Regions from separate parts of the Romboutsia sp. Marseille-P6047 genome, predicted to be linked through region 1. Evidence: riboswitches for the same ligand, from Rfam matches in the RefSeq annotation. Region 1 holds a riboswitch; each other region holds the start of a gene.

Region 1 (7,751 bases):
ATAGTTATATACAACAACACTATAATGGCATCAAGTGATACAACTCGAAAATTTTATAATATAGACAAAAGGAATCAAACAATTTTAACTTTAGAAGGCATGTTTGGAGGAACTGATTATGTAGATATTATAAGTGAAAACATAAAACAACAAATGAGAGAAAGAATGAAGGCTGATTCAGAAGTACATTATTGGATAGATGCTAATGATGGAAGTTATACATTTGACAAAATAGATAAAAATCAAGGGTTTTATATAAATGATAAAGGTGAAATTGTAATATGTTTTGATAAATATGATGTAGCACCGGGATCACAAGGATTAACTGAGTTTGTAATACCTAAATCAATAACAGATAAATTATAAATATAAATTGAAAATAACGGACATACAAACTAGAAAAATGACATTAAAGAAAGGCACTAAGAGAGATGAGAAACGTAAGAAGAAATATAAACCAAAGTAGATTAATAATATTAATACTAATATGTTTATTTTTTATAGGAATAACAAGTAAGGCTTGGTCTTACTTTGAAGAACAAAAGCAAATAAAATTAGAGCAACAAAGAATTGAAGAAGAAAGAAGAAAAGAAGAAGAAGAAAAGAAAAAGTATATGGTTGGATGTAGTAATGATGCTAAAAAATATTCTTATGATGCTAGAAAAGTAGCTGAAAAACTTAATAGCTATGATTATTCTAATAATGGAGAAAAAATAGTATTTTTGACTTTTGATGATGGAACTTCAACAACTGTAACTCCTCAAGTTTTAAAAATATTAAAAGAAAATGATGTTCATGCAACTTTCTTTGTTACAGGGGAAAATATTGAAAGAGGTGGAGAAAAAGCAAAAGAACTTTTAAAACAAGAACTAAATGAAGGTCATGCTATTGCAAATCATTCATATACTCATGATTATCGCATATTATATCCAAATAGAGTATTAGATTTAGAGGCATTTAAAGCTGATTTTGAAAAAACTGATAAATTATTAAAAGATGTTTTAGGTAAGTATTTTTCTACTAGAGTAATAAGATGTCCAGGTGGTCATATGTCATGGAAAGGTATGGATAGTTTAGATGCTTATTTAGATGAAAATAACATGGCATCAATAGACTGGAATGCATTAAGTAAAGATGCAGAAGGAGCTAAAAAAGATGCTGATCAATTAGCTAATATAGCAATACAAACATCTAAAGATAAAGAAATGGTAGTTCTTTTAATGCACGATACTTATGGAAAAGAAGAAACAGCAAAGTCTTTACCACAAATAATAAAATATTTTAAAGAAAATGGATATGAGTTTAAAACTCTTTCATAGAAGACAAAAAGATGGACGTAATATACAGTCCATCTTTTTTATTAAGTTTATTATTTTTACTATATATAAATTAAAAACTACTTAAGTTCTTTTAGAATTAAAGAAACATCCTTAAGAGTTACATTATCATAAACTCTTCCATTTATAGTAATGACTGGAGAACGACGACATGAACCAACACACCTTGATGAATCTAAGCTAAACTTTAAATCACTACTAGTTTCACCACATTTTAAACCTAGCAATTCTTCAAATTCAGCAAGTATATTACTACTATCATTTTTAGCACATGCACCACTTAAACATACTTTTATTTTGATTTCACCTTTAAGGTCAGTTGTAAAGTAAGAGTAAAAATTAACTAAGTCATGAATCTTATCAAATGAAATGTTTAGTTTTTTAGAAATATATTTTTGAACTTCATTTGAAAGATATCCAAATATTTTTTGCGCATAATGTAAAGTACGAATTACATTATCCTCGCTTTTATCAAGTGAATTTATAAATATATCTAACTCCTCAAATGATTTACTATTACGAGAAATAAAATCACACATATAAAACTCTCCTTTATATATTATACAGATTAAACTATACAATTAATAAATATACTAAAGGCATTGTAACAATAAGTACTAAAATATTAATTAAACACCTTAATATAATAATTATTATTAATACCCTTAAATTACTAGTATAAACTTTATAAGAAATAACATTAGTAAAGAATATATTAAAGTACTTATATAATTGATATTTAAACTTATAAGTAATTATCTAAAATTATAAATAATTAAATTAGGATTATTAAATAAATGAAAATATTTGATTATCAATAAAAATAATGGATAAATAATAAAGGACATAAAGTTATAAGAAATAGGAGGTTAGATATGAATTTTAAACAGATTGCTAAAGAAGTTTTAGAAAATGTTGGTGGCAAAGATAATATAAAAGATGTTATACATTGTCATACAAGATTACGATTTACATTAATAGATTTTAGTAAAGTAAATAAAGAAAATCTTTCACAAATAGAAGGAATTATAACTGTAGTAGAAAGTATGGAACAGTTACAAGTAGTTATAGGAAGTAAAGTAGATAAAGTATTTAAAGAACTAGAACCTATGGTTGGTAAAACTAAGAATAAAAATAATGAAGAAATTAAAAAAGGTTTTTCATTAAATAAGGTACTTACAACTATTGCTCAGATATTTACGCCGATTATATATGCACTAGCTGGTTCAGGAATGATAAAGGGGATATTAGCAGTTATATCTATGTACTACTTAAATAAGCATAATATAGATATAAAGCAAAATGATACATATATTATCTTAAATGCAGCATCAGATGCAGTGTTTTATTTTTTCCCAATAATACTTGGATATACAGCTGCTAAAGTATTTAAAACACATGAAATTATATCAATGGTACTTGGTGCAACTCTATGTTATCCTAGTATAGTAGCATTAATGGCAGAAGAGAGAGTAGTAAGTTTATTTAATATTAGTATTACAAAAGCAAGTTATACTTCATCAGTAATACCGATAATTATTGCAATTTGGATGTTATCTTTCTTAGAGAAATTCTTAAAAAAAGTAATACCAGATGTAATTGAAATGATAATGGTTCCTACACTTTCAATATTAATAATGGTTCCATCCACTTTATTAGTATTTGGGCCAATAGGAATATATATAGGTAATGGAGTTAATTGGTTCTATCAATTACTTATGAACTTTAGCCCAGTTCTTTGTGGAGCATTTATAGGTGGAATGTGGTGTGTATTAGTTATATTTGGAGCTCATAGACCAATATTACCAATAGCAATAAATGATATAGCTCAAAATGGACGTCAAAATTTACTAGCATTTGCAGGAGCAGCAAATTTCTCACAAGCAGGAGCAGCATTAGGTGTATTTTTAAAATCGAAAAATAAATCACTAAAAACAGTTGCTTTATCGGGGAGTATAACTGCTTTATTTGGTATAACAGAACCTGCAATTTATGGAGCTAACTTACGCTTAAAAAGGCCAATGATATGTGCAGTAATATGCGGTGCAATAGGTGGTGGAATAATGGGATATGGAGGAGCATTTGGTATAGCATTTGCAAATCAAGGTGTACTTACAATTCCAGTATATGCACAAGCTGGAGCTAAAGGATTTTTAGCTTACTTAATAGGATGTGTTTTTGCATTCTTTGGTTCAGCACTACTTACATATATAGTTGGATTTAAAGATATAGAGGAAGAGCAAGAAGAAACTTTAAAAGAGGTTGCTTAATATAGACATTAGGAGGACGTAGTATGAAAAATACATTCCCGAAAGATTTCTTATGGGGGGCATCATCTTCAGCATTTCAAATAGAAGGTGGATGGAATGAAGATGGAAAAGGAATGACAGTTGCAGACTTTAATTCATTTAAAAAGTCAGAAATTCAAGCAGACAGTAAGGTAGCTAGTGATTTTTATCATCACTGGAAAGAAGACATAGATCTTATGAAAGATTTAGGGCTAAATATATATAGATTTTCGCTATCATGGGCTAGAATTATACCCACTGGAGATGGAGAAATAAATCAAGCTGGAATAGACTTTTACAATAAGGTAATAGATTATTTAGTAGAGTGTAATATAACTCCATTTGTTACCTTATATCATTTTGATTTACCATATGCATTAGTTGAGAAGTATAATGGATGGGAAGCTAGAGAATGTACATTTGCATTTGAAAGATATGCAAAGATTTGCTTTGAAAACTTCGGAGATAGAGTTAAGTACTGGCAACCACATAATGAACAAAATTTAATGATGCGTGTAAAAGAGCGTATGAATATATATGAAACTGATAATTATAAAGTTGAAAAAATGAGAGCACAGATGGATTATCATATGTGTTTAGCTCACGCATTAGCAACAATAGCTTGCCATAATATGGTTGAAGGTGGGAAAATAGGGCCATCAATATCGGCTACAGTAACTTATCCATACTCAAATAAGCCAGAAGATGTATGGGCAGCAAAATTAAATGATAACTTTAAAACTAATTATTTATTAGACATGCACTATAATGGACAATACCCAGCATATTATATGAATTACTTAGAAAAACTTAACATAGTTCCTAATATGCTTGAGGAAGATAAAGAAATACTTAAAAATGCTAAAATGGACTTTATAGCATTTAACTATTATCGTACACTATGTGCAAGACATCTTGAAGCAACAGAAGAAAATCCAGTTGGAACTCGTGTTAGTGAGATAGATTATGATTTATATGGATATTTTAAAATTGAAAAAAATCCTAACTTAAGTGCAACAGAGTATGGAGCGCAAATAGATCCTGTTGGGTTAAGAATAGCATTAAATGAATATTACAATAAATATCATTTACCTCTTATAATTACAGAAAATGGTCTTGGAACAGCAGATACATTAACTGAAGACGAAAGAGTCCATGATGATTATAGAATTAATTACTTAAGAGATCATATAGATGCTTGTAGAAAAGGAATTGAAGATGGTGTAGAGCTAATTGGATACTGTCCTTGGTCAGTAATTGACTTATTAAGTTCTCATCAAGGGTTTAAAAAACGTTATGGATTTGTATATATCAATAGAGAAGATCATGATTTTAAAGATTTAAGGAGAATTAAAAAAGATAGTTACTTTTGGTATAAAGAAGTAATAAGATCTAATGGGGAAAAATTATAGAAATATATTAAGGCTGAACTAAAGTAGTTCAGTCTTTTATGTTAAAATGATATAAAATTAGAAAAATCTGAAAATAAAGTTAATGTTCACTTTACAATAGAAATAATATAGGTTATATTATATATAAATTAAAAATTAAATAAAAAAGATAGAGGTTGCGATCTTTAAGAGTAAATTTACAGAGTTAAGCACAGTGAAGTAAATTGAAAGGAAATATCGCCGAAACATATAACTGAGGCTTTAAGGTTATATAGTTGGGATTATGTAGAATATGCATAATACTGTCATAAATTTTATGATGAGCTATCATGACAGATATATTTTAATAAATTGGTATTTCAATTTGTAAATTATTTGAATGAAAGAATATAGTCTTGAGTGATTTCGCTCAAGACTTTTTTGTATTTAAGAAAATTATAAAAATAAAAGGGAGTGAAAGTATTGAATTTAGCACAAGCAAGAACAGAAAGAGAAAATAAAAGAGAATTAAAGGTACCTCATACTTTAGTAATCATTACTTCAATAATTATACTTGTATCAATTGCAACTTATATTGTACCAGGAGGGGCTTATGAAAAAGTAGTAAAGGTGGTAAATGGAAGTGAAAAAACAATAATTGTAGATGGCTCATTTAAATATATTGAAAGTCAGCCACAAGGAGTATTTGAAGTTTTACAAGCACCAGTAGAAGGTATTATTGGTGGTGCAGAAATAATAGCATTTTTATTTGTAGTTGGGGGAGCATTTAATTTAATTACTAGAACTAAAGCAATAGATTTTGGAATAGTGAGAGTTACTAATATATTTAAAGGAAAAGAAATTTTAGTAATTCCAATGCTTACATTTTTATTCTCATTAGGTGGTGCTGTATTTGGAATGAGTGAAGAGGCAGTTCCTTTTGTAGCAATAATTGTACCTTTAGCGCTATCTTTAGGATATGATAGTATAGTTGCAGTTGGAATTACATATTTGGCTTGTGAATTAGGATTTTCATCAGCTATGCTTAATCCATTTACAGTAGGTATTGCACAATCAATAGCAGAAATACCGATGTTCTCAGGAATAGAATATCGTACAATTATTTGGTTTATAACTACTTGTATAGGAACTGTATTTTTAATGATGTATGCATCAAAAATTAAAAAGAATCCAAAACTTAGTTTAGTTTATGAAAGTGATCAAATTAAGCGTGCAAACTTAGGTAACTGTGGAAGTGAAAATGAAGATTTTAGAATGTCACATAAAATAATATTACTTTTATTGGCATTATGTATAGGAATAATTGTATGGGGAGTATTAACTCAGGGATTTTGGATTCCTCAAATAGCTGCAGTATTTTTAGCAACTGGACTTATGAGTGGTTTTATTGGAAAACTTGGAACTGATGAAATGGCAGATGCATTTATAGAAGGTGCAAAGGGAATGATAGGAGCAGCTGTTATGTTAGTATTTGCTAGAGCTATAGTAATAATTGCAGAGAATGCTAATATAATAGATACAATTTTATATAATTTATCTCAATTAATTGGTAACTTACCACCAATGATAGCAGCTTATATAATGTATCCTATACAAATGTTTATAAACTTCTTTGTTAGTTCGGGTTCAGGACAAGCAGCACTTACAATGCCAATTCTTGCACCACTTGGAGATTTAGTTGGAATATCTCGTCAATTAACAGTATTGATATATCAATTGGGAGATGGATTTTCTAATACACTATTCCCAACATCAGGAATATTAATAGCTTGCTTGGGTCTTGCAGGTGTGCCTTATGGAAAATGGTTAAAGTGGGTTTTACCACTTCAAGGGATATTATTTATATTATCACTTGGTTTTATAACAATCGGATCACTAATGCAATGGGCATAAAATAGATGGACATTCTAGTCCATCTATTTTTTTATTATTTTTACTTTTTTGTGTAAAGTGACACAGAAATGACACAAAAATGACACAAATAGGATTAAGTTTATATGTATAATATTGTAAGGTATTTATTGTAAATATATATGAGAGGATTTAGAAAATGAAGATGATTAAGAAAAAAATTACATTACTTTTAAGTGGTTTAATTATATTAAGCCTTACAGCATGTAGCACAAATAATACAAATGAAGTAGAAGATAAAGAATTAACAGAAAATATAGTGAATGAGAGTTCACATTATCCTGTTACAATAACTACATATAATTATGAAAAAAAACCTGTAGAAATAACTTTTGAAAAGTCACCTGAAAAGGTTGTAGCAGTATATCAAAATTCAATAGAAACATTACTAGCATTAGGTTTAGAAGATAAGATAGTAATGGCTTCTGGATTAGACCATGAAGTTAAGAGTGAATATAAAGAAGCTTTTAATAAAGTAAATTATTTAAAAGAATTTGCACCATCTAAGGAAACTATTATAATGGAACAACCAGACTTTATATTATCTTGGTACTCATTATTTGATGAGAAGAATTTAGGTGATGTGGACTATTGGCATAAAAATGGTACAAATACATATATGTCATTAAATAGTGGAGCAGTAGCAAGTAGAAAAGTGGAAAATGAAAAGATTGATATATTAAATTTAGGTAAGATATTTAATGTTGAAGATAGAGCTAAGGATTTAGTAAATGAAATTGATTTAAAAGTAAAATCTGTAGCTGATTCAGTAAAAAATAATGAAAAGCAAACTACTTTAATAATAGAATATATGGATGGACAGA
Region 2 (7,751 bases), on a different contig from region 1:
TTAATAATTTAATATATATTTCTAAGGCATTTAAGAAAATTTTTTCATCAAAATTGAAATTAATATTATGAAGTCCATTTATATATCCTTTTTCTTCATTTCTAGAACCTAACATAAAAAATAATCCTGGAACTTCTTTTTGATAGTATGAAAAGTCCTCCGATATCATTAAAGGGTCTAACTTTATTATTTTATCTTCACCTATTATATTTATAAATTCATCATACAACTTTTTATCATTATTTACAGCAGGATAAAAATCTCTTATCTCTGCATCAATTTTACAATTATACATAACTTCACACCCAGATACAACTTCCTTAATTCTCTTTTTCATATGTGCGTAAGTTTCTGGACTAAATGTTCTCATAGTTCCTTCTAAATATGCATTTTCAGCAACTATATTTCTTACAGATCCTGCATTTAGTTTTCCTATTGTAATTACTCCATTATCTATAGGACTTAAGTTTCTAGAAACTATACTTTGTAAATTGCTTATTAAGCTAGAAGCAACTACAGTAGCATCTATTCCATTTTGAGGCATAGCTCCATGGGCACTTTTAGCAGTTATATTTATATCTATTTCTGCTCCTTGTGCTAAGAAATAACCATCTCTTAAACCAATATATCCTTCTGGTATTTCAGGATATATGTGTAATCCATATATTTCATCTACATTATAATCTTTGAGAACACCTTGTTTTATCATTTCTTCAGCTCCACCAGGCGCTTCTTCTGCTGGTTGAAATATAAATACAATATTATCATTTAAATTATGCCTATTATTATTTAGATATTCTATTAATCCAAGTAAAATACTCATATGCCCATCATGTCCACATAAATGCTTAACTCCATTTTCAGTACTTAATGCGTCAATATCTGATCTAAATGCTATAGTTTTTCTAGGATTTTTTCCTTTTATAATACCTACCGTACCAGTTTCTATATAAACACTATATTCTATTCCTAATTTATCTAAATAACTTCTTATATATTTTGATGTATTATATTCTTTTCTACCTATTTCACCAATATTATGTAATTTATTTCTATGATTTTTCAGTTTTTCAAACAATGCCTTTATGTCATTCATATTTTTCTTCCCCCTTGAGTGAATTATTTAAACTATGTTTTTGTTAACATGAGAAAAAGTGCTTAGCTAAACCACCTTTAGCAGTTTCTTTATATTTATCCATCATATCTATACCTGTTTCCTTCATAGTTTGAATTACTTGATCTAATGTTATAAAATGTGTTCCATCTGTCAATAAAGCATAGTTAGCTGAGTCTAAAGCTCTTTCTGCTCCGATAGCATTTCTTTCTATACATGGAATCTGAACATACCCATATACCGGGTCACATGTCATTCCTAAGTGATGCTCTAATGCTATTTCAGCTGCATACTCTATTTGCTCAGTAGTTCCACCTTTAAGATATGCAATAGCTGCAGCAGCCATAGAACATGCAGCACCGATTTCACCTTGACATCCTACTTCAGCACCTGAAATTGATGCATTGTATTTTATAATATTTCCAATCAATCCTCCTACTAATAATGCCTCATTTATTTGATTATCAGTATATTCACCATGGTCTTGTAAACTTAAAAGTACCCCTGGTATAACTCCTGCTGAACCACATGTTGGAGCTGTAACTATCATATTTCCAGAAGCATTTTGCTCTGAAGCAGCTAATGCATAAGAAAATAACATAGTTGTAAATTTATTACTTTCTAAATATTTATTATAAAAGTCTTTAGCACGCCTTTTTAATTGTAACTTGCCAGGTATAAATTCGGTTGATTCTAATCCTTCTTTTATAGATCGTCTCATCGCTATTCTTATATTATCTATATATTCAAAAACATCGTCATCTTCATTTTCTAAAACATAATCCAATAAGGTTTTATTATTTTCATTACACCAATTCATAATATCTGTCATTGTAGTCAAAGGGTATTGTTTACTAATATTTGATGTATTTTCATTTTCTTCTTTTAAACTTCCTCCGCCTATTGAAAACACTGTATACTCATCTATCACATTATTATCTTTATCTAGAGCCCTAAATGTCATTCCATTTGGATGGAAATCTTTTATTTCATCTGGTTCCCATATTATTTCAACACTTTTAGGTTCTAATGTTTTTTTTATAATATAATCTGTCAAGTGACCTTCCCCTGTTGCCGCTAAACTACCATATAAATTTACTCTAAAACTATCTGCATTATGATTCTTATCTCTAAACTTTTTAGCTGCTCTTTGCGGACCCATTGTATGAGAGCTTGACGGACCACAACCAATTTTAAATAATTCTTTTAAAGTATCCACTAAATTTCCCCCTTATATTGTGATAATTAGTATATTCCTTCAATTTTAATTATATCTTTTTGTCATATTATTAGATACAAATTATTCATTAAAATTTAGAATTTTTTCAACCTAATTTCATTATTTGCATTAAAATTTAGAATTTTCTAAAATTTAAATTGATTTTTAGAGATTTATACATTAAAATTATACTAAATTATTTATAGTCTCTTAACCTATCGTAGAGGCGCTGTAATTATTAGTAACTAATTGTAGCTGGCAAGCGTTAATAATTAGAGAAAGGAATTATAGCCGAAGATATATCTTGGCAAAGGTATTTTCTGGGATTGTATAGAATATATACAATACTGTCACTTATCTTAAGTGTTGAGCTACAAGGTTTACTTTTATGTATTTTAAAACGTACAAAGTATACCTTTGTACGTTTTTTTAATTGTATGTATTTTATATAACTTTGGTAAATATATATTAAATTGGGGTGATTAAAATGAAAAAGATAAATGTGGCAATAGTTGGTGCTACTGGTATGGTTGGTAGAACATTTTTAAAAGTGTTAGAAGAAAGGCATTTTCCAATAAAAAATCTTTATTTATTTTCATCTGCTAAATCAGCAGGTTCTGTAGTTAAATTTGCAGGAAAAGAGTATATAGTTGAAGAATTAACTAAAAACTCTTTTGATAGAGATATACAAATAGCATTATTCTCTGCAGGTGGATCTATAAGTGAAAAATTTGCACCTATTGCAGCATCTAAAGGAGCTATTGTAGTAGATAATTCCAGTCAGTGGAGAATGGACCCTAATGTTCCATTAGTGGTTCCTGAAGTTAATCCTGATGCAGTTAAAGATCATAAAGGGATTATAGCTAATCCAAATTGCTCTACTATACAAGCTGTAGTTCCATTAAAACCACTTCAAGAAAAATATAAAATAAAAAGAGTTATTTACTCTACATACCAAGCTGTATCTGGTTCTGGTGTGAGAGGAGTTAAAGATTTAGAAAATGGTGTAAACGGAGAAGCTAATAGCTTTTATCCTCATCAAATAGCCTTTAACTGTCTTCCTCATATAGATGTATTTACTGAAAATGGCTATACAAAAGAAGAGATGAAAATGGTAAACGAAACTATGAAAATATTTAATAACTATAACTTAAAAGTCACTGCTACTACAGTTAGAGTTCCTGTTAAAAACTGTCATAGTGAATCTATAAATATTGAGCTTGAAAATCCATTTGAACTTAATGATGTAATAAATGATTTAAAAAATGCAGATGGTGTTATTGTAATAGATAATCCAGAAAAATTAGAATATCCTACAACAATTGATGCAAACGGTAATGATGAAGTTTTTGTTGGAAGAATAAGAAGAGACTTTAGTATCGATAACGGATTAAACTTCTGGTGTGTAGCTGATAACATCAGAAAAGGTGCTGCTACTAATGCAGTTCAAATAGCTGAGTTGCTATTAAAATATAATTTAGTTTAAATTTATTAAAAATTATTTTTAATTTTTATATTTTAAGGGGGATATCGTTATGATATTTAAAGGATCTGCAGTTGCTTTAATTACTCCATTTGATGAGAATGGTAGAGTTAACTATGAAAAACTTGGTGAATTAGTTGAATTTCATATAGAAAATAATACAGATGCTATAGTTGCTTGTGGTACTACAGGTGAAGCTAGTACTCTTGATGATGAAGAGCATCTTGCTGTTATAAAATATGTTATAGATAAGGCTAATAAAAGAATACCTATCATAGCTGGCACTGGTGGAAATGATACTATTCACTCTATTTATATGTGTCAACAAGCTGAGAAATTTGGAGCAGATGCTCTTTTAGTTATAACACCTTATTATAATAAAGGAAATAAATCTGGAATAAAAAAACACTTTGAAACTATAGCCTCTAGCGTTAATATACCTATAATAATGTATAACGTTCCTAGCAGAACTGGTGTCAATCTTGCTCCTAGTATGGTTTCTGAACTTGCTCAGGTTAAAAACATAGTTGGTATAAAGGAAGCTAGCGGAAACTTAGCTCAAGTTGCTGAAGTTTGTAGATTAGTTCCAAAAGATTTCGCTGTTTACTCTGGTAATGATGATACTATATTACCATTATTATCTCTTGGAGGCCATGGTGTAATATCAGTACTGGCTAATATTTGTCCTCAAGAAACTCATGATTTAGTTTATAAATTCTTTGAAGGAGATATAAATGGTTCTAGAGAACTTCAACTTGGAATGAAACCTCTTATAGATGCTTTATTTATAGAGGTAAATCCTGTTCCAGTAAAAACAGCTGCTAATTTACTTGGATTCGAGGTTGGTGGTTTAAGACTGCCTCTTGCTGAAATGGATCCTAAAAATGTAGAAGTTCTAAAGCAACAATTAGTCAATTGTGGACTAAAATTACAGGAGGGAACATGCTAAAAGTAATAATAAATGGATGTAGTGGAAAAATGGGAAGAGTTTTGGCTAACTGTGTTAATGAGGACTCTAATTTAGAATTAGTTTGTGGGGTTTCTCCTCAAAATAACAATGATTTAGGATTTAAAGCATACTCTTCTTTTGACTATGTTAGTGAAAATGCTGATGTTATAATAGATTTCTCACATCACTTAGCTTTAGATGAAGTTTTAAGTTATGCATTAAAAACTAAAACTCCACTAGTTATAGCTACTACAGGTTATAATGATGAAGAGTTTGATAAGATTTATAATGCATCTAAAGCTATACCTATATTTCACTCTTATAACATGTCTTTAGGAGTTAATGTATTACTAAGATTAGTAAAACAGGCTGCTAAAGCACTAAGTGATTTTGATATAGAAGTAATCGAAAAACACCATAATAAAAAGGTAGATGCTCCAAGCGGTACCGCTGTAATGATAGCTAACTCTATTAAAGAGGTTTTACCAATGTCAGAAAATAAATATGGGCGATATGGGCGTGAAGCTAAAAGAAAAGAAAATGAAATAGGTATACACGCTATTAGAGGTGGAACTATTGTTGGTGAACATGACGTAATATTTGCTGGTCATGATGAAGTTCTTGAAATAAAGCATACGGCCCAATCTAAGGACATATTTGCAAAAGGATCTATTACTGCTGCTAAATTTTTAGCTAATCAAGATCCTGGATACTATAACATGGATAATATATTTTAATTAAGACATAATCAAGGGGGAATTCAACTTATGATAAATTTAAATGATGCTTATGAAATTGCAAGATTTATAAAGGACTCAGAAAAGCAAACACCTGTAAAAATATATATTACTGGTAAGCTTTTACGTTTAAAAAGAAACGATAAATTTAAAGTTTTTGGAGGTAATGGTTCTTATACTTTAATCGGAGATTATAATGTTATAATGAATGAGCTTGAAAGTATAAAAAACCATATTGACGATATTCATATAGAATATGATAGAAGAAACTCTGCTATCCCTATGTATAACTATTTACATGAAGAAGCAAGAATTGAACCAGGTGCACTTATAAGGGATATGGTTACTATCGGTAAAAATGCAGTTATTATGATGGGAGCTGTTGTTAATATAGGAGCTGTTATAGGTGAAGGTTCTATGGTAGATATGAATGCAGTAATCGGAGCAAGAGGCATAATAGGTAAAAATGTTCATCTAGGAGCTTGTTCTGTTGTAGCAGGTGTTTTAGAACCACCTTCTGCTACTCCAGTAGTAATAGAGGATGATGTTGTTATTGGTGCTAACTGTGTTATTTTAGAGGGTGTAAGAGTAGGTAAAGGTGCTGTTGTAGCTGCGGGTTCTGTTGTTACAAAAGATGTCGAACCTAATACAGTAGTTGCTGGTTCACCTGCTAAATTATTAAAATTTAAGGATGAAAAAACTTCATCTAAAACACAAATATTAAGTGATTTAAGGAAATTAGATTAATATATCATTTACCAGCCTAAATGATAAAAGCTATAAACAATTAGACTCATATCTATTGTTTATAGCTTTTTATATTGTTTTAATTCATAAATGTAGCTCCATCTAAAGATTGGATTACTTCCGCATTTGGTAAATTTCCTACAGCATAAAACGTATATATCCTTCCAGCATTTAATATTACCTTATTTTTTAATATTATTTTTCCCTCTTCAGATTCTTCTATATTAACTACATATTCACCTGCCAAAACAGTTACATAAGGAGTTACTTCTCTAAATTCCACATTACTATATAAATTTTGTCCATTTACTTCAATATTAACTGATGGTCCATTTGGAACTAAGTGTACAACTCTAATTTTAGCATTATTCCCCTCTACAACCTCAGCCTCTTCTACCACAGGAATTAATATTACATCATTTTCACTACCACTAATAGCAATTGTTGCTAATTCCCCTACTTTTACATCTATTTTTTCATTTATTATAGGGTTCTCTTGAGTATCAATAGGATACACAGTTACAGTATAATTGCCTTCCGGTACATATACATACGGACTAAATTCAGTAAAAGCTAAGTTTTTATAAAAAGGCATATTATTTATATATATATCTACTCTATCCCCTTCTGGCACAGCATGAAGCATTCTAATCAATGAATACTTTAAATTCCAATCTCTCACAATATCAACCCCCTATTAAATATAGTACTACTATTATCATATTTAGTTTATAATGTTTTTGATACAATTAAAGCCTCCACATATAACTAAGGTATACTTCTTAATTTATATAAGAGGCGTTTTTATTTTTATTATATATTTGTATCTCTAATTTCTATTTCTGTACCTTCTGGTGCTTTAATTTTGAACAATTTACAACCTTCTACATTATAAATAATCTCTCCATTTTTAACCTTAAAATTATCATAACCCATATCTATAATTCTATTATATTCTTCATCAATATTATCCACTAAAAAACACATATGAACGATTCCCTCATTTTTAGAACTCCACTTATTAAGAGACTCACCATTCTTAGCAGTTTGAAGTTCTATCATGAATTCTCCAAATTTAAGCCAAGTATTAAAATCTCTACCATGAAAACCTTCACTAACCTGAACAACTTCAAACTCCATAACATCTCTATAAAACGCCAAAGATTTCTCATAATCCTCAGTCTGAATACAAACATGATGCATAACTCTTTTGCTCATCATAATATCTCCTTTATTTTAAACATTTCAACCAAAAAGAGGTTTTGTGTTCGTTAATCCCAGCGAACACAAAACCTCCAGACATACCTATCTATCTTCGTTTGTTACGTTAAATACATATGGTACATTTCTATAGTAATCACCATAGTTTAGTCCATAACCAACAACAAACTTATCTTCTATTTCAAATCCACAATAATCAGGTACTAATTCTACTTTTCTTCTACTTGGCTTATCTAATAATACACAAGATTTTATACTAGCAGGATTTTTTCCACTTAAAT
Region 3 (7,751 bases), on a different contig from region 1:
GTTGAATTCCAAACAATAACAGCAGTAAGCTTACTATCAAGAGAAGGTATAGTTTATATGCTAGAAAATGCTATATCTAACTTTATAAACTTTGCACCACTTGGGGTTGTTTTAGTAGGTATGTTAGGTATAGGTACAGCAGAAGGAAGTGGATACATATCTGCTTTACTTAAAAAGACAGTTTCTGTAACTCCAGCAAAATTAGTTACACCAATGGTTGTATTTTTAGGAGTTATGTCAAATATAGCAAGTGATGCAGGATACGTTGTATTAGTTCCACTTGCAGCATTAATATTTATGTCATTTGGTAGACATCCACTTGCAGGACTTGCAGCAGGGTTTGCTGGTGTTTCTGGAGGATTTAGTGCTAACTTAATAATAGGAACAATAGATCCAATGTTAGCAGGTATATCTACTGGTGCAGCTCAAATGTTAGATCCAAACTATACAGTACAAGCAGCATCAAATATGTATTTTATGATGGCATCTACATTCTTAATAACAGGATTAGGTTGGTTTATAACTGATAAAATAGTTGAACCTAGATTAGGATCTTTCAGTGGTAAATCTCAATTATCAGAAGAAGATAAAAACTTACAAAACTTATCTAAAGAAGAACAAAGAGCATTAAAAATTACTAATACAGTAGTATTATTAATGTTAGCAGCATTAGTTGCAATAGTATTAATGCCAAACTCAGTATTAAGAAACTTAGAAGCAGATACATTTGCAAATTCAATAATAGATCATTCACCATTAATGAATGGATTAGTTGTATTAATAGCAATAATATTCTTCGTGGCAGCAGTTGTTTACGGAAAATTATCAGGTAAATTTAAAAATGAGAAAGATGTTGGTGCTGAACTTGGTAAGTCAATGGCTTCGATGGGATCATATATAGCATTAGCATTTGTTATGGCTCAATTTGTTAGCTACTTCTCATACACTAACTTAGGTACAATATTAGCATTAAAAGGTGCTGAATTACTAGGTTCAATGAATATGAACTCTATAGTTCTAATAATAGTATTCGTATTATTTGCAGGATTTATAAACTTATTCATGGGATCAGCTTCAGCTAAATGGGCTATAATGGCTCCAGTATTCTTACCAATGTTCATGAAACTTGGTATATCTCCAGAGTTAACTCAAGTTGCTTACAGAATAGGTGATTCTACTACTAATATAATATCACCACTTATGAGTTACTTTGCAATGATAGTTATATTTGCTCAAAAGCATGATAAAAAAGCTGGTATAGGAACTTTAATATCAACAATGGTACCATACAGTTTAATATTCTTAGTTGGATGGATAATAATGTTAGTATTATGGATGACATTAGGATTACCACTAGGACCAGGAGCAGGACTAGTTTACAGCTTATAATATAAATAAAAAAAGAAATCTCAATACATTTAAATGTTATGGGATTTCTTTTTTATGTCTAGAACAATATTTAGATATTCTTACTATTTTGTAGAGGTTTTTGAAAAATTTCATATACAAAATCTTTTCATTTTATGGAAATTGAATGTATTTTGTTATCCTTTGTATAAACTATGACTGAAGATTTTGAGTAATTACCTAAGTCTTTAGTATCAATTTTATTACATTACCTAAATTATTATCTACAAGAGAATTTACACAAATACTATCTTTACTTAAACTTTGTGTATTTGATGTATTATTAATCCATTCTAAAATATACCTAAAAAGGGGATTAGAAAAAGGGTTGTCTAAATAGACAACCCTTTTATTATATTTATACTATAGCCTCTTTTACAGACTCAGTATTATCTTCAGTTGATATTTTTTCTATACTTATTCCTGTTAAACCATAAAATAGTGATATTATAGGGCAAAGTAAATTGAAGAATGCAAATGGTAAAAATGCAAAACACCCAACCCCCATTGTGGCAGACATATAAGCTCCACATGTATTCCATGGAATTAATGGTGATGTGATTGTAGCACTATCTTCTAAAGCACGAGATAGATTTTTAGCAGCTAATCCTTGGTTTTTAAATGCATCTTTATACATACTTCCTGGAATTACTATTGCTAGGTATTGATCAGCTACAGCTAAATTAGTTCCAATAGCAGTGAAAATTGTAGCAGCAATTAATCCGAATGTTCCTTTTGCTACTTTTAATATTGAATTAGCAAGTGCTTGTAGTATTCCTGACTTTTCAAGTATACCTCCAGTTACTAATGCACACATCATAAGTGCAACTGTATCTAGCATACTTTCCAGTCCTCCACGAGAAAGTAATTCATCTACAAATACCATACCACTATTTGAAGTATATCCTACTTTAGCAGCTACAATAACATCTGCAGCTGAACTTCCTTGGAAAAATACCGCTACAAATCCTCCAGCTAGTGCTCCGATCATTAGTGCGGGTATTGCTGGTACTTTAAGGATAACCATAGCTATAACTCCAACTGGCACTAAGAATAACCATGGAGATAAAGTATTAAAGCTAGATAGTAAAGCATTTTGTATTTCTGTTATTTGAGCTGTATCTATTTGGCTTCCTGCATACTTCATTCCTAATATAGCGTAGATTATAAGCGCTATTAAAAGAGCAGGAATTGTAGTATATAACATATGTTTTATATGATCAAATAAATTAGTTCCAGCCATTGCAGGAGCTAAGTTCGTTGTATCTGAAAGTGGAGACATTTTATCACCGAAATATGCTCCTGAAATAATTGCACCAGCTACTAAGCTACTTGGCATGCCTAATGCACTTCCTATACCAAGCAATGCTATACCAATAGTTCCTACTGTTGTCCAAGATGAACCTGTAGAAATTGATACGATAGCACATATTACAGTAGTAGCTACTAAAAATATACTTGGAGATAATAAATTAAGTCCCCAATAAATCATTGATGGAACTATACCACTTATAATCCAAGTACCTATTAATATACCTACAACTAAAAGTATTAAAATAGATTGCATTGTAGTATTAATAGTTTCTAAAATTCCTTCTTCTAATTCTTTCCAAGTAAACCCAAGCTTAAATATAGATATGCAGCCAGCAAAAACTCCACCTAATATTAATGGAATATGAGCTGAAATTTCATAATCTTTTAGAATGACTAAGCATGTTACTAAGGTCGCAACTAAGAAACCGATACATAAAACTGCATCAAATAAGGTTGCTTGTTTTTTTTCTCTTGATGATGTCATGATAGACCTCCTTGATTTTTATGAATATAACCTGATATCTAAATTTTAGCTAAAAAAATAGAGTAGAAGTTTCTACTCTAGACTTAATCATTTTTTAGTATATGACTTAATCTAAAGATAGTACTCCACAAATTATTGTGACAGTGTTATACATATTATGTATAACCCCAACATACAAGCTTAAAGCTTCACTTGTATATTTCGGCAATATTACCTTTTGTTTTGCTTCAACGTGCTTACCTCCACAGAACTACTTATTAATATCGCGACCTCTATCATTAGTTATATTCGTTATTCATAAAAAATTATACCATAAAGTAATAACATATGGAAGTGACAAAATATAACTTTAAAAAAAATAAAGTTTAAGTTACAATAATTATTGATTACAAGCGGTATAAAAATAATTGTAAGCTTATAGGAGTGATAATATTGAGTAAAAAAAAATTTTATGCAGTCAGAAAAGGTAAGTGCATAGGAATATATAATACTTGGGATGAATGTAAGTCTCAAGTAAATGGGTTTTCAGGAGCAGAATACAAAAGCTTTTTATCTAAAGATGAAGCAGAAGAGTATATATATGGAAAGAAAGAAATTATTTTTTCGAATGAAGATAACACCGTAGAGGCATATGTAGATGGTAGTTATGAACATTGTATAAGAGAATATGGCTCAGGTGTTGTTATACTAAAAAATGGACAAGTTCAAAAAACATACAGCATAAAGGGTAATGATGAGTCTTTAGTAACTATGAGAAATGTCGCAGGTGAAATAGAAGCATCAAAACTAGCTATGAATTATTGCCTAGAAAATAATATAGAAAATCTAATTTTATACTTTGACTACGAAGGTATTGAAAAATGGTGTACTGGAGTTTGGAAAACTAATAAAGAGGGAACAATAGAATATAAAAGATTCTATGATGGAATAAAAAATAAACTAAATATTAAATTTGTAAAAGTTAAAGCTCATAGTGGTGATAAGTATAATGAAGAAGCTGATAAATTAGCTAAAAAAGCTATAGATTTATAAAAAAATAATAAGACCTTAATGTATACTCATTAGGGTCTTATTATTTTATGATTTAATCAGGAATTTCTCCATAGATATCTTCTAATTCATCTGCAAATGCTATTGGGCTATTTATTGACTCATACATAGCTCTAGCATATATATTTGCTTGATCATAAGTTGACTGCCAAGCGAATATTCCTCCTAAACAGTTATTTAATACATACTGACCTTTTAAATATATAGATAAATCATTTTCTATAGACATAGCATACTGACCATCTCTTATAAGATAAGGAACTCTAGCTTCGTTATCAAATTGATATTGATATCCATTCTTATTTATATAATTTCTTCTAAGTTCGTCATTTGATACAGTTGTAGTAGCTCCTAATCTACCATAGAAAGGAACTCCTAATAGTATTTTTTCAGAAGGCATTCCATTTTGTATAAGATTTTGAACCATTCCATGAACACTATAACCTGATAAAGATAGGTCTGAATCATATAAATTAGCTTGATGTCTACGTCCTCTCTCTCCAGTTTCACCTGCTGTAAAGTCATAGCTCATAAGGTTAAAATAAGTTATTATAGGAGCAATTTTATCTATTTCAGCACTTCTATTTGTATATCCAGTATCACCAGTACCAGCAACACTTAACCATTTCTCATCACCAATTACGTCTCTAATGGCAGTTAATAATAATGTAAAGTTTTCTCTATCATTAATACTTGATTTTATACCAGAGGCACTACTACCTGGATACTCCCAGTCAATATCTATACCATCTAAGTTATAATTATTTATAAGTCTATTAACCTGTCTAGCAAAATCATATCTAGATTTAGGTGTTGAAGCTGCATCTGAGAATCCCTCAGCACCCCATCCTCCAATAGCAGCAATTACTTGTAGTTGAGGATTATATCTTTTTAGAGAAACCAAATACTCTAAATATCTTGGTGTAGGGACTAATAAAGAACCATCAGGATTTATTTCAACAAATGCATAAATAACTGCGTCTAAAAAGTTAGGGTCAACATTTTTCGGATTGCCTAAAACATACTCCATAACAATTGGTTGAAGATCAGGGCAATTACTATTAGTAACATTAGACTGTTCATCAGGACCGTTTATAGGAGGTCTATTTAAATAAGGTATAGTTTGAGAACGTTCTATTTCTTTTACATCTTTACCTGGCATAAAACATAAGTACCAATCTAAGCATGAATATTCTTTTCCGCAATTATTTATTCTTTTTTTCAAATCCTTCCATGTTTTAGGTGGAGGTAAAATTACCGGCATACCTGGAAGCCAGTTAGCTGGAGTAACTATATTATCATTATCAGATGCTTGAAGTGCGTCTATAATTCTTATTATCTCTGGAATATTTCTTCCAGTTGTTAGAGGATAGTAAAGAATAGTTCTTAAAACTTGTTTATCATCTATTATAAATACAGAACGAACAGTAGATGTATTGCTCATAGATTCAGAAATCATACCATATAGTTTAGCAATTCTCATATTAGAATCTGCAATAACAGGAAATGGGATTTCAATACCAGTTAAAGTACAAATATTATAAACCCAAGCTAAGTGAGAACTATTACTATCTATACTAAGCCCTATAAGATCCGTATTTCTTTTTTGAAACTCATCATAATATTTTGCAAAGCATATAAATTCTGTAGTACATACTGGTGTGAAATCACCAGGATGAGAAAATAAAACTACCCATTTGCCTTTATAATCAGACAACTTTATAGGTCCAAAAGTTGTATTGGCTTCGAAATCAGGCGCAGTTGATCCTAAACTTGGAAGACATGGCATATAAATCACCCCTTAATTCAATAAAATATAATCTATTTTATAGTATTAATAAATAGATGTTTATGTTACAGGTTATAATAGTAAGTAGTGTAAGTCTGTTATATACAACAAAAATGTACAATAATAATTGCTATTTTTAGATAAATTTGGTATAGTTAATTATGAATAAATGTGTTAAAAATTGTAATTATAGGGGTGAGTAGTTTGAAAAGATTGGTACAAATACTTATTATGTCACCTATGATATGTTTTTTTGTAACTTCTACGCTGTTTATTTCTAACCTTTTTATGGGAGTAGTTGTTGGAATTGGATATTATTTTATGCTTTTCAGCTTTGGAAGTTTAGCACTATTCGGGACTTTATTTTTATGCAATATAAATCGTATATTTGCTAAGAAAAGAAGAGTACCTCAAGCTAGGGTTGCTAAAAAGGTAGTCAACAAGAAAAAGCAAAATCAAAATATATCAAGAAGAAAAGTATCATAAGAATGCATAATGAGAATTATATAAATTTAATGACGTTAAATTTAATGATTAGTGAGGATGTAAGAATAGGACTATAAACGATATTGATATCATCAAGTATTGTTTGTAGTCCTATTTTTATTATAAATGGAGAATAGTTTCTACTTAAAAATAATAAAAAATAAATAAGAAGTATTTTAGGAGGTAGGAGATGGAATTTGATGTTTTCTACAGAAGTGTAGTTGGATATAAAAATATATTAAAAGGTAAGGAATCACAAGATTATTGTAAGTATAAAAAAATTAAAGGTGGGATAATATGTTCATTAGCAGATGGACATAGTAGTGATTTTTTTGAATATAGCCATATAGGATCAAAATTAGCTTGTGATGCAGGAATTTACGTTTTAGAGAACTATATAAAAGAAAATGGATATAAACTAGATAACATAAAAAATGATTTAGTTAATAGTAAAATACAACAAAAAATATATATAAAGTGGCTAGAGTTAGTAAATAATCACTTTAAACAAAGTAGACCTGTTGTATTTAGAACTGAGTATTCTAAATATGCAACTACATTGGTTTTAGCATTAATTTGTGATAGTTTTAGATTATACTTTAATATAGGGGATAGTTATATTTTAATAAGGAAAAATAATAAATATATTAAAGTTCTAGGAATGAATAATAATTATTTTGTTAACTCATTAAGTAATAATGAGTCTTATAGATATATAGAGTACTATATAGAGGAAATTAATGATGAAAATAAAAATGACTATATTATTCTTTTTAGTGATGGATTTTATGATTCATTTAATAATTATAAAGACATGATTAATGACTTGAATGACACTATATTAATGTATAATAAAAATGTATTTTCTAAGTTTTGGCTTGAAAATAATTATAAACAACATTTAGATAATTTAAGTAAAAATAAAGGGTATGATGATATTAGTATAATGTTCATAAAATCTATATAAATGTTGTCTTAAAAATCAATATCAAAAAAATGTAGTATTATTAATATATTTATACTATATTGTTTTTAAATGTAAATAAATAGAAAGATTATGGTATAATAGATAATAAAAGTATAAGGCAAATATAAATAATAATATTATAGACATAGAAAGGGAAAAGTAATGAAGTTTAAAGAATTGTTTGATAAATTTGCTGATTTTATAGACAACAATAGAGGTAATATAACTAAACTTTTATTATCTGTATTAGCCTT

What was found. Region 1 has a riboswitch for lysine ahead of EIH23_RS09895 (YfcC family protein). Riboswitches for the same ligand answer to the same signal wherever they lie in the genome.
Region 2: linked by a shared signal. The riboswitch ahead of EIH23_RS04285 (aspartate-semialdehyde dehydrogenase) and the one ahead of EIH23_RS09895 (YfcC family protein) in region 1 are both predicted to bind lysine.
Region 3: linked by a shared signal. The riboswitch ahead of nhaC (Na+/H+ antiporter NhaC) and the one ahead of EIH23_RS09895 (YfcC family protein) in region 1 are both predicted to bind lysine.

What each region holds. Positions count from the first base shown of each region.
Region 1 is NZ_UWOT01000008.1:85,174-92,924, reverse strand. Features, by position in the region: gene EIH23_RS09920 (anti-sigma-V factor rsiV) at 1-366, shown strand, start outside; gene EIH23_RS09915 (polysaccharide deacetylase family protein) at 432-1,319, shown strand; gene EIH23_RS09910 (NADH-quinone oxidoreductase subunit NuoE family protein) at 1,397-1,876, opposite strand; gene EIH23_RS09905 (PTS transporter subunit EIIC) at 2,213-3,607, shown strand; gene EIH23_RS09900 (glycoside hydrolase family 1 protein) at 3,631-5,037, shown strand; lysine riboswitch at 5,179-5,351, shown strand; gene EIH23_RS09895 (YfcC family protein) at 5,479-6,909, shown strand; gene EIH23_RS09890 (ABC transporter substrate-binding protein) at 7,067-7,751, shown strand, end outside.
Region 2 is NZ_UWOT01000003.1:115,951-123,701, reverse strand. Features, by position in the region: gene EIH23_RS04295 (M20 metallopeptidase family protein) at 1-1,096, opposite strand, end outside; gene EIH23_RS04290 (L-serine ammonia-lyase) at 1,140-2,333, opposite strand; lysine riboswitch at 2,547-2,715, shown strand; gene EIH23_RS04285 (aspartate-semialdehyde dehydrogenase) at 2,821-3,819, shown strand; gene dapA (4-hydroxy-tetrahydrodipicolinate synthase) at 3,869-4,765, shown strand; gene dapB (4-hydroxy-tetrahydrodipicolinate reductase) at 4,759-5,502, shown strand; gene dapD (2,3,4,5-tetrahydropyridine-2,6-dicarboxylate N-acetyltransferase) at 5,533-6,249, shown strand; gene EIH23_RS04265 (DUF4397 domain-containing protein) at 6,329-6,931, opposite strand; gene EIH23_RS04260 (VOC family protein) at 7,063-7,467, opposite strand; gene hpt (hypoxanthine phosphoribosyltransferase) at 7,555-7,751, opposite strand, start outside.
Region 3 is NZ_UWOT01000005.1:61,676-69,426, reverse strand. Features, by position in the region: gene EIH23_RS06650 (AbgT family transporter) at 1-1,389, shown strand, start outside; gene nhaC (Na+/H+ antiporter NhaC) at 1,766-3,205, opposite strand; lysine riboswitch at 3,316-3,488, opposite strand; gene EIH23_RS06640 (ribonuclease H family protein) at 3,629-4,237, shown strand; gene EIH23_RS06635 (peroxiredoxin) at 4,290-6,044, opposite strand; gene EIH23_RS06630 (hypothetical protein) at 6,249-6,530, shown strand; gene EIH23_RS06625 (protein phosphatase 2C domain-containing protein) at 6,721-7,497, shown strand; gene EIH23_RS06620 (UbiD family decarboxylase) at 7,660-7,751, shown strand, end outside.